2 regions of the Rhizobium sp. F40D2 genome follow, and region 1 is predicted to be linked to the other one. Evidence: riboswitches for the same ligand, from Rfam matches in the RefSeq annotation. Region 1 holds a riboswitch; the other holds the start of a gene.
The links. A riboswitch is a leader RNA that binds a small molecule or an ion and turns the genes downstream of it on or off. The one in region 1 is predicted to bind S-adenosylmethionine.
Positions count from the first base shown of each region.

Region 2: another riboswitch for S-adenosylmethionine. It lies ahead of metA (homoserine O-acetyltransferase MetA); the one in region 1 lies ahead of ACS4RS_RS04905 (O-succinylhomoserine sulfhydrylase).

Region 1 covers NZ_CM131436.1:1,019,993-1,025,953, forward strand. The annotation lists gene ACS4RS_RS04880 (methyl-accepting chemotaxis protein) at 1-1,400, shown strand, start outside; gene ACS4RS_RS04885 (VOC family protein) at 1,619-1,999, opposite strand; gene ACS4RS_RS04890 (hypothetical protein) at 2,366-2,644, shown strand; tRNA gene ACS4RS_RS04895 (tRNA-Gly) at 2,669-2,742, opposite strand; gene ACS4RS_RS04900 (2'-deoxycytidine 5'-triphosphate deaminase) at 2,799-3,893, opposite strand; SAM riboswitch at 3,967-4,045, shown strand; gene ACS4RS_RS04905 (O-succinylhomoserine sulfhydrylase) at 4,088-5,272, shown strand; gene apaG (Co2+/Mg2+ efflux protein ApaG) at 5,525-5,917, shown strand.
Region 2 covers NZ_CM131436.1:1,772,377-1,778,337, forward strand. The annotation lists gene ACS4RS_RS08515 (hypothetical protein) at 1-268, shown strand, start outside; gene ACS4RS_RS08520 (SbmA/BacA-like family transporter) at 315-2,180, opposite strand; SAM riboswitch at 2,336-2,413, shown strand; gene metA (homoserine O-acetyltransferase MetA) at 2,462-3,385, shown strand; gene ACS4RS_RS08530 (aldose epimerase family protein) at 3,479-4,501, shown strand; gene ACS4RS_RS08535 (UTRA domain-containing protein) at 4,648-5,421, shown strand; gene ACS4RS_RS08540 (SIS domain-containing protein) at 5,418-5,961, shown strand, end outside.

The sequences.
Region 1 (5,961 bases):
TGGTCGTCGCCCAGATGGGCATTGCCGGCCCGATGACGCAGCTGCGCCTGCGCATGACGCGGCTTGCCGAGGGCGATACCGCAAGCGAGGTCGGCGGGCTCGACCGCGGCGACGAAGTCGGCCAGATGGCCAAGGCCGTCTCGATCTTCCGCGACAATGCGATCGAGCGTGCGCGGATCGAGGCGCGTGCCGAAGCCGACCGCAACCTCAGCGACGGCGAGCGCCGCGAACGCGAGGCGCAGCGGACCCGCGAAGCAGCCGAGCTTGAAGGCGCCGTGACCGCACTCGGCGACGGTCTGCGCCGGCTTGCCGCCGGCGATCTCGGCTCGCATATCGACCAGCCCTTCGTCGCCCATCTCGATGCGCTGCGCGAGGATTTCAACAACTCGGTCGAGAAGCTCAACGAGGCGCTGCATACGGTCGGCGCCAATGCCCGGGCGATCGGCGCCGGCGCCGACGAGATCCGCTCTTCCGCAGACGAGCTTTCCAGGCGGACGGAACAGCAGTCGGCCTCCGTCGAAGAGACGGCGGCAGCACTGGAGGAGATCACCACGACGGTGCGCGACGCCGCCAAGCGTGCTGAGGAGGCAAGCCAGCTCGTCGCCCGCACCCGCCTCGGCGCCGAAAAATCCGGCGAGATCGTCCGCAAGGCCGTTTCCGCAATGCAGCAGATCGAAAAATCCTCGGGCGAAATCTCCAACATCATCGGCGTCATCGACGACATCGCCTTCCAGACCAACCTGTTGGCGTTGAACGCCGGCGTCGAAGCTGCGCGTGCCGGCGATGCCGGCAAGGGTTTTGCCGTCGTTGCCCAGGAGGTGCGTGAGCTGGCCCAGCGCTCGGCCAAGGCGGCCAAGGAAATCAAGGACCTGATCACCAATTCCGGCACGCATGTGCAGACCGGTGTTTCGCTGGTCGGCGAAACCGGCAAGGCGCTCGATTCGATCGTCCAGGAGGTGCAGGAAATCAACCAGCACGTTCACGCCATCGCCGAAGCCTCGCGCGAACAGTCGATCGGGCTGCAGGAGATTAACACCGCCGTCAACACCATGGATCAGGGCACCCAGCAGAACGCGGCCATGGTCGAGCAGTCGACAGCCGCCAGCCACAGCCTGGCGACGGAAGCGACAGCGCTGAACAACCTGCTCGGCCAGTTCAGGCTGACAGGCACCGGCGGCTTCGCCGCTGCCGCACCGATCGCCTCGACCCGACCGCCGGCAGCCGCACCACGCGCCGCCGCGCGCCCAGTGGCCAAGGCACCCGCGGTCCGCGTCGCCCGGGAAGGTGCTGCCCGCCCGACAGCCTCGCCCGCCCGCGCCCTCGGCCAGACGCTTGCCAACGCTTTCGGTGCAACCAACAGCGCGCCGAAAGGCCAGGATGGTGACTGGACGGAGTTCTGAGGCAAATAATACTCCCCGGCGATCGCCGCCTGCCCCTCATCCGGCTGCCGCCACCTTCTCCCCGTAAACGGGGCGAAGGGGGTGTGCCGCGACCTCTCCGTTCCTCGCCAACGTCTCGCAGGGCACGTCCCCTCTCCCCGTTTTACGGGGAGAGGGCTAGGGTGAGGGGCAGTCCACGGGGGCAAATCGAAGTCCATCCTTTTCTCTCAAGCTTCCCCCTAACCCGGCCGCCACCCCACCTCGACGAGAATATTCCCCGGCGCCGTGCAATAGAACAGCCAGCCGCCGCGCATGGCGGCCGGCGGACCTGACAGAACCGCGCCAGCGGCAACAAGCCCGGCATGAACCCTATCGACATCCGCCCTTTCGGGCAGGATGAAGCCGATATGATAGGTCTGTCGCCCTATCTCCACCTGGTCGGCGGTGCCGAACTTGGCGATGGCGTGGCTGAGGACGATTTCGAGGCCGGCATCGTCCTCCATGATCGCAAGGCCATTATGGCCGCGCATACCCTTCAGCCGCAGGCCGAAATGGCGGATGAAGAAATCCGCCGTTTCAGCGATATCGGGTACGTGAAAATCGAGATGGTTCAGGCGCATGACAGTCTCCGTTCAAAAAAATCCCGGGACTGCAATTTGCCGTCTCCGCACGCCGCCGGGATCCCGCATTTGCATGCGGATCACGTCGCGGGTTCTCGTGCCATAGGCTACGGAGCAGAGCTTCTTGAGAGCGCTGATGACGCTCTAGCGGAAGGGATCGGGCTTACCTCAACCGATCCTGCCTTTTTCGACACCGCCGATCTAGCAGACGGCGCCCACTTCGGCAATGGAATAGCCCCGATAGCCGATCACGACGTCCCAAGCAGCGTTTCTCGAAGGATTGAAGGCGGATATGCCGTTTCATCTGGCGAGCGTCATCCGATCGGGAGTAAGGTCGCATCGTTCGGCGCACCGGAAGGGATTGATATGAAACCCGCACTCATCGGCCTGATTGCCACCCTCATCCTCACCGGGTGCAGCACCGCAACCTATAGCGGCCCCGGCCTGGAGCCGATCCCGGGAAGCATCACCTACAACGGCCAGCCACGCACCAAGCTCACCAAATCACCTGTTGGTTCCGCCTTCCCGCATGATTTCATCGACCAGTATGGCCAGCAGGTTGAAGAAACCTACATCATCCAGCCCGACCGGAGCCTGATCATCGCGCACCGCCGGTACAAGCCAATCCGCTTTTTTGGGGATTAGAAGAAGGTCGCTGGAAGAGGTAGCTGGAGCGGGTGAAGGGAATCGAACCCTCGTATTCAGCTTGGGAAGCTGCTGCTCTACCATTGAGCTACACCCGCGATGATGCGAGATTTCCAACAGATGGGGGCCGCTGTCAAGTCGCGGCGCAGCCGTCTCAGATGCGAAAATGCTTCGAGAGTTTGAGGCCCTGCGCCTGGTAGTTGGAGCCGAGGCCGGAGCCGTAGAGGCTGGTCGGTTTTTCCTGCATGTGCTCGTAGACGAGGCGGCCGACGATCTGGCCGTCTTCGAGGATGAAGGGCACTTCGTGGCTGCGCACTTCGAGCACGGCGCGGCTGCCGCGGCCGCCGGCCGGTGCGTGGCCGAAGCCGGGGTCGAAGAAGCCGGCGTAATGGACGCGGAATTCGCCGACCAATGGGTCGAAGGGGGTCATCTCGGCGGCATAATCCGGCGGCACATGCACGGCCTCGCGCGAGACGAGGATATAGAATTCGTCCGGATCGAGAATCAGTTCGTTGCGGCCGCGGCTATAGAGCGGTTCCCAGAAATCGAAGATGTCGTGCTGAGCTTTCTTGTCGACATCGACGACGGCGGTGTGGTGTTTGCCACGGTAGCCGATCAGGCCGTCTTCATCCCCGGCGAGGTCGATCGACAGCGCGATGCCGCCGCCCGATACGTTCGGCTGCTTGCTGGCGACCAGCGTTTCGCTTTCATGCAGCTTCAACAGTTCCGGCTCACCGAGCAGGGCCTGGCCGACGCGGAAGCGGATCTGCGACAGGCGCGAGCCGCGGCGCACGACGATCGGGAAGGTGCGCGGGCTGATTTCGAGATAGAGCGGGCCGGAATAGCCTGCTGGGATCTTGTCGAATTCCTGAGCGTAATCGGTGATGACGCGGGTGAAGATATCGAGCCTGCCGGTCGAGCTCTTCGGATTGGCCGAGGCCGACATGCCGGCCGGCAGCGCCAAGCTCTCCATCAGCGGCACGATATAGACGCAGCCGGTTTCGAGCACGGCGCCTTCGGAAAGATCGATCACATGCAGGCTCAGCCGGTCGAGCTTGTCCGACACCAGATGCGAAGGGCCGGGCATGAAAGAGGCGCGCACCCGAAAAGCCTTGGCGCCCAAGCGCAGATCAAGGCTTGCCGGCTGGATCTGGTCGCGGTCCAACTCGCGCTCGGAGATCAGCCGCCCCGTTTCGAACAGCGCCGAGATCGCGCGGTCCGCCAGAATTCCCGTTTCACGAGCCATCATGCCCCATCCATCATTTGCCGCCGACAAAACCAAATACGGGGAATTGACGCAAGCAGCTAACAGCAGTATTGCAGAATTATCCCGTGGTGATTTGGCCGGTCGGCTTGCAGCCACGTTAAACAAGTGGCTAAAAAGACCGGGTTGAAACCGGTCTGCTTTTGCGGCCGGTTTTTTTGTTATGTGAAGGTGATGGCATGAGCAAGACCTGGCGCCCGGCAACGCAACTCGTCCACGGCGGAACCTTGCGTTCGCAATATGGCGAAACATCCGAGGCAATCTATCTCACGCAGGGCTTCGTCTACGAGACGTCGGAAGCGGCCGAAGCCCGCTTCAAGGGCGAGACGGACGGCTACATCTATGCCCGCTACGGCAGCCCGACCAACGACATGTTCGAAAAGCGCATGTGCATGCTGGAAGGCGCGGAAGACGCCCGCGCCACCGCATCCGGCATGGCGGCGGTCAGCGCAGCCATCCTCTGCCAGGTCAAGGCGGGCGACCATATCGTCGCCGCGCGCGCTCTCTTCGGCTCCTGCCGCTGGGTGGTGGAAACATTGGCGCCGAGATACGGCGTCGAGTGCACGCTGGTCGACGGCCGGGATCTTGCCAACTGGGAAAAGGCAATCCGGCCGAACACCAAGGTGTTCTTCCTGGAAAGCCCGACCAACCCGACGCTCGAGGTGGTTGATATCGCCGGGGTCGCCAAGCTCGCCAACCAGATCGGCGCCAAGGTCGTCGTCGACAACGTCTTTGCGACGCCACTCTTCCAGAAGCCGCTGGAGCTCGGCGCCCATATCGTCGTCTATTCCGCCACCAAGCACATTGACGGCCAGGGCCGATGCCTCGGCGGCGTCGTGCTTGCCGACAAGGACTGGATCGACGAGAACCTGCACGACTATTTCCGCCATACCGGCCCAGCCATGTCGCCGTTCAATGCCTGGACGCTGCTGAAGGGCATCGAGACGCTGCCGCTGCGCGTCAAGCAGCAGACTGAGAATGCGGCGAAGATCGCCGATTTCCTCGCCGGGCAGAACAAGGTCGCCAAGGTGATCTATCCCGGCCGCAAGGACCATCCGCAGGCCGACATCATCGCCAAGCAGATGACCGGCGGCTCGACCCTCGTCGCCTTCGAATTGAAGGGCGGCAAGGAGGCGGCCTTCGCGCTGCAGAACGCGCTCGATATCGTCAAGATTTCCAACAATCTCGGCGACAGCAAGAGCCTGATCACCCATCCGGCGACGACGACGCACAAGAACCTGACGGAAGAGGCGCGCGCCGAACTCGGCATCTCCCCGGGCACGGTCCGCCTTTCGGCCGGCATCGAGGATACCGACGACCTGATCGAGGATTTCGCCAAGGCGCTTGCCAAGGTCTCCGCCTGATCGCACCCATGGCGGCCGGACCCCTCTCGGGTTCGGCACGCCACGTTGGGATAGGCCAGACCTCACTGCGGTCCGGCCGGGGAACAAGTTCGGCGGTGCCGGCGTTCGGAAGTGAAATTAACACTGTCAATTAGGCTTAACGATCGAAACAGCTTGGATCAGGACCGTTTTAGTCACGATCAACGTTCCGTTTCTTGACGGACAGCGCCTCTTATAAGATACGGGTAACATATCTTGACTAAGGTGCAAGGCATGTATCGCGCCCTCACAAAAGATATCGAAGTCGTCGTCGAACCATTCTATCTGGAGGAGCAATCCGATCCGGAAGACGATCGCTATGTCTGGGGTTACCGGATTGTCATCAGCAACAATTCCGCCATCGCCGTTCGCCTGGTCAACCGCTACTGGAATATCACCGACCAGAACGGGCAGGTGGACGAGGTGACCGGCCCGGGCGTCGTCGGCGAACAGCCGCGGCTCAGCCCCGGCGACACCTACGAATATTCCTCCGGCTGCCCGCTCGACACCCCCTCCGGCCTGATGTTCGGCCATTACCAGATGGAAACGGATGAAGGCGAGATGTTCGATGTCGACATCCCCGCCTTCTCGCTGGATTCACCGGGGCTGTTGCGCGTGCTCAACTGACGTATAGGTTCGCGGTCGCTTCGTCGTGCGAACACGAACGCCGT
Region 2 (5,961 bases), 750 kb from region 1:
TGCGCAGCCGAACAGCCAGATGACCAACGCGACCGTCAGCAATGCCGTCAAATCCGTCGACGGCCATACGATCACGCTGACCTATCAGGGCAAGGAAAAGACGATCACCATCGCCGATGCGACACCGATCGTGACCTTGGCGCCGGCGACCAAGGAAGATCTGAAGGCCGGCGCCGGTGTCATCGTCACCGGCGAGAAAGCGGCGGACGGCAGCATTTCGGCCAGCCAGGTGGCCGTCGGCCTCAACGGAATTACTCCGCCGATGTGACCATGCGTGAAATTCAAAGGGATGTAGCGGCTCTCGGTGCGGCGCTTTACAGCGCCGGCGCGGGCATGGCGGCGGCACCCGTGGCGGCGCTGGCGCCGGCACGGGTGACTTGCTGCTGTTGCTGCTGCGGTTCCTCGGATTTTGCCGGCAGCGCCTGCAGGTGCAGCACGCGCGGCTTCAATGCCTCGAGATAGGCCTCGGAACGGCCGATATAGATCATGCCGCTTTCGGGCATGGAGGTGAGCAGCCCGGCCATCGTTTCCTGCCACTCCGGCTCCATGCCCTCAAGCACTTCGTCGAAAATGATCCAGCGCGGACGCGCGAGAAGCAGGCGGGCGAAGCCGATTGCCTTCTGTTCGTCGCTATCGAGCAGTTTATCCCAGCGAGCGCGGGTATCGAGCCTAGATATCAGCGAATGCAGGCCGGCTTTGTCGAGCGCGGCCTCGACGGCGGCTTTGTCATAGGCATCGGGGCTTTCGGGGAAGGCCAGCGCCTCACGCAGCGTGCCGCCGGGAATATAGGCGATCTGCGGGACGAACAGCATGTCGTCGATCGGCGGCAGGCCCATTGTGCCGCTGCCGCACGGCCAGAGACCGGCCATCGCCTGGAAGAGCAACTTGCGGTTGACGCTGTGATCGCCGTTGATCATGATCTTTTCGCCGGCCTTGATCACGACATCGGTTTCGCGCAGGCGGAAGCCGCCGCATTCGTCGATCTCTTCACCGATCTTGGCGACGATCACCACATCCTTCAATGTCAGCGTATCGGGCGCGGTGTTTTCATAGGCGATGCCGTCCTTCAGGGCGAATTCCTCTTCCATGTCGAGCAGCGCCTGACGGAAATCGGTGACGCGCATCAGCGTGGCGCGCCATTCGGCGATCGGACCGAAATTGGCGACATACCAGCGCAGCGCCGTGTTCACCTGGTTGAAGGCGCCGACCGACATCATCAGCTGACCAAGCGTGAGGCCGCCGGAGAAATAGGCCGGCGCGGCGACGATGATCGGAATGACGATGACCAGCCAGCCGTAGCCGGCCGAAACCCAGGTGAGGTTGGTATTGGCCATGGCGAGCCGCTTGACGACCCTCAGCACCGAGCTGATGTCGGTGTTGATGCGCCGGCGTTCGTTCTCCTCGCCGCGGGCAACAGTGATCGCCGGCATGTTCTCGTTGGCATGCATCAGCGTGAAGCGAAGCTCGGCCTCCTTCGAGAAGCGGTCGGCATTGAGCTTCACCAGTTTGCGGCCGACGACCTGGCTCAGCACCGAGGCGGAGGCGGCGTAGAAAATCGCCGCCCAGACCATGTAGCCGGGAATGGAGAAGCTGTGGCCGCTGATGTGGAAGATGAAGCCGCTGGAAAGCTCCCAGAGTACGCCGATGAAGCTTACGAGAAGAATGGTCGCCTGCAGCAGGCCGAGAACAAGCCCTGTCGTGCTTTCGGCGAGATTGCGGGAATCCTCGTGCAGGCGCTGGTCCGGATTGACGCCGATCAGGCCGCTCGAGGCGAGCCGCAGCGCCCGCTTGCGCTTCAGCCACTGGTCAACGAGGTCGCGCGACAGGCCCTCGCGCATATAGAGCGCGGTCATCTGATTCAGCCATGCCTGCAGCACGTTGAGCAGCAGCAGCGTGCCGGCGATCATCGCGAAGATTTCGAGCTGGTGGAAGAATTCACCGAGGTCGCGGCGCTCCAGCGAATCATAGAAGGGAGCATTCCACCTATTGAGGATGACTTGGCCGTAGGATGTCGCCAGGATGACGAGGATCAGCACGGTCGCCAGAAACAGCACCTTGCCACGCACTTGCGAATTCCAGAATGCTGAGAACATCACCCCGAGGCGGTCAGTCAGGCTGAGATCATAGCCTACCCTATCCTGCCTTCGGATGCCCGGCCTCCCCTCGGTCTTATCTGCCATCACGCTTTTCCAACATCGCCCATGCTTACCATTATTAACATGGTGGCGTTACCGGTCTATCAACAGATTCTATCAGTCATTAAACTGTGATGATGCTTGCATGGGTTGCCCTCGCATGCATTCGGCAGTTGATTCGCGGCTCGACTGGGTCTAATTAAGCGTTTCGTGGTGATTTGGCCGGCCGGCTTGCAGCCACGTTAAAAAAGTCGCTAAAGGGCCGCGTGCGGACCGGTAGCGATTTTTTTCGCCGCCGGTTTTTGTTTTTTGATCGAGTGACCGCCATGCCCATCAAGATCCCCGACACGCTGCCTGCCTTTGAAACCCTTGTTCAAGAAGGTGTGCGGGTGATGACCGAGACGCTGGCGATCCGTCAGGATATTCGTCCGCTGCAGATCGGGCTGCTCAACTTGATGCCGAACAAGATCAAGACCGAATTGCAGATGGCCCGCCTCGTCGGCGCCTCGCCGCTGCAGGTCGAGCTGTCGCTGATCCGCATCGGCGGCCATAAGGCGAAGAATACCTCCGAAGATCACCTGCTTGCCTTCTACCAGACCTGGGAGGAGGTGAAGCACCGCAAATTCGACGGCTTCATCATCACCGGGGCGCCGATCGAGCTTTTGCCCTATGAGGACGTTACCTATTGGCCAGAGATGCAGGAGATTCTCGACTGGACGGAAACGAATGTGCATTCGACGATGAACGTCTGCTGGGGCGCGATGGCGGCGATCTATCATTTCCACGGCGTTCCGAAATACGAGCTGAAGGAGAAGGCTTTCGGCGTCTACCGCCACCGCAACCTGAAGCCCTCGTCCATCTATCTCAACGGCTTTTCCGACAATTTCGAGGTGCCGGTGTCGCGCTGGACCGAAGTGCGCCGAGACGATATCGAGAAATCGGACAAGCTGGAGATCCTGATGGAATCCAGCGAGATGGGCGTCTGCCTCGTGCATGAGAAGCGGGGCCGGCGGCTCTATATGTTCAATCACGTCGAATATGATTCCACCTCACTGTCCGACGAGTATTTCCGCGACGTCAATGCCGGCGTGCCGATCAAGATGCCGCATAATTATTTCCCGCATAATGATCCGGCGCTTGCGCCACAGAACCGCTGGCGCAGCCATGCCCATCTTTTGTTCGGCAACTGGATCAACGAGATCTACCAGACGACGCCCTTTGACGTGGAGGAGATCGGCACGGACCTGTGAGTGCTGTTCCTTTCTGCTCCTGCCCGGTTGCGGTTTGGAACAAATGCGGGCAGGTTCCGGTCGGAATGCTGGATATCAAATGGGCGGTCGATCATGTCGGATAAGTTGGAGCGGGAAGTTTTTGGGCAGACGAAGGCGGGCGAGACCGTCTATCGCATCGTCATCAAGGGCGGCGGGCTGACGGCCAAGATCATCACCTGGGGCGCGGTGCTCCAGGACCTGCGCCTGGAAGGGCATGACGCGCCGTTGCAGCTCGGCTTTGAGGATTTCGACAGCTACCCGCTCTATTCGGCCTATTTCGGCGCGACGCCCGGCCGCTGTGCCAACCGTGTCGGCGGCGGCGCCTTCACGCTCGACGGCAAGAGCCACCAGCTCGAACTGAACGAAAACGGTGTGACGCATCTGCACGGCGGCAGCGACAATATCGCCAAACGCAACTGGACGGTGGTCGAGCATGATATCGACCGTGTGGTGCTAAAGATCGTCGATCCCGACGGCCGTGCCGGCTATCCCGGCAATTGCACCATCCAGGCAACCTTCTGGGTGCACGGCAACGGCGAACTGTCGGTCACCTACGAATCGACCAGCGACCAGCCGACGCTCGCCAATGTCTGCCAGCACGCCTATTTCAATCTCGATGGCCGCGAGGACGCGCTTGGCCACGACATCATGATTGCTGCCGACCACTATCTGCCGACCGACGAGAAGCAGGTGCCGACCGGCGAGATCTGTTCCGTCGCCGGCACGGAATTCGATTTCCGCGAGATGGCGCCGATGAAGCGGTTCGTCGGCAGCGAGCAGGTGTTGTACGACCATAATTTCTGCCTGTCCGGCGACCGCACCGCCAAGCGTAGCGTCGCGCTCGCCCGCAGCCTCTATTCCGGCGTGTCGCTTGAAGTGCGCAGCACCGAGCCGGGCGTGCAGTTCTATGCCGGTTTCAAGCTGGATACCGGTGCTCCCGGCCTCGGCGGACGCAAATACGGCCCCTTCGCCGGCTTCTGCCTGGAGACGCAAGTCTGGCCGGATGCCATCAATCACCAGGGTTTCCCAAATGCGGTGCTACGCCCCGGCGAAGTGCTGCGTCAGGAGACGGATTATATCTTCACCAAGAGCTGAGCGTCTTTTTTGAGGCGCGGCGCCGGGACGTACGGCTGTCAAATTTTGACGCTATGAAACCTCTCCGGCCCGCCGGGGAGGTTTTTTCGTGCTTGCCGGTGATTCTATCTTGTTGATTGGTTCTAAATAGGTTCTATAGTGTGCTCATGGATAGAACCAGTCTGATAGCGGAGCTGAACAGCCGCGGCCTGCGTGACGCGGCGCTGACCGGGCCGCTTTACAAGCGGCTAGCGCAAACGCTGACCGGTCTCATTCAGGAAGGATTGCTGAAGCCCGGCGCGGCGCTGCCGGGGGAGCGCGATCTTGCCGAGGCCTTGAAGCTCGGCCGCGTCACCGTGCGCACCGCCTATCGCGATCTGATGGCATCCGGCGCACTGGAATCGCGCCACGGAAGCGGTACTTTCGTATCGAGCAAGGTGGAGCGCATGGAGCAGTCGCTCTGGCGGCTTTCCTCCTTCTCGGCCGACATGCGCTCGCGCGGGCGTCAACCGGCTGCAAAGATATTGTCACGGACGGTCAATACGCCGTCGCCGGACGAATCCTTCCTGCTCGGGCTTGGCGGCGATGAACCGGTGCTCAGGCTCGACCGGTTGCGTCTCGCCGACGGCCTACCGCTGGCGATCGAACGCGCCGTGGTGCCGATCAAATTTTTGGGCGACGATGCCGGCGGCGAGGGATCGCTCTATGATGCGCTGACGGCCAACGGCCACAGGCCGGTGCGGGCGCTGCAGCGGTTGACCGCTGTCACGCTTGATCCGTCCTCCGCGGCGATGCTGAACGTCGATGCCGGCGCGCCGGCGCTGCTGATCGAACGCGTCTCGCGCCTGGAAGACCAGCGCGTCGTTGAATACACCCGCTCGCACTATCGCGGCGATGCCTATGATTTCGTTGCCGAATTGAGAATCGGAGATGACCTATGAGTGAGAACCAGTCGCTGATGCTTCAAGAAGCGGGCCAATCGCCGGAGGTGGTGGCCACGCTTCTCGAAAAGGAAAAGCCGGTCTTTGCCGAGATCGCCCGGCTGTTTTTGTCCACCCGCCCGAGCGTAGTGACGACGGCGGCGCGCGGCTCCTCGGACCACGCCGCGACTTTCTTCAAATATCTTTTCGAGATCACCTGCGGCGTCCCGGTCGCATCGGTCGGCCCGTCGATCGCTTCGGTCTACGGTGCTGCCCTCCACCTGAAGGGTGGCGTTCATTTCACCGTCTCGCAGTCGGGCGCCAGCCCCGATATCGTCGCATTGCAGGATGCGGCCAAGAAGGGCGGCGCGACGACGATTGCCGTCGTCAACGTCACCGACAGCCCGTTGGCGAAGCAGGCCGATATCGTTCTCGGCCTCAATGCCGGCGCGGAAAAGAGCGTCGCGGCGACGAAATCCTTCATTGCCTCGGTCGCTGCCCTTTCCGGGGTGACGGCTGCGATCGGCGGCGCCACCGAGCTGCAGGCCGCACTCGGCAAGC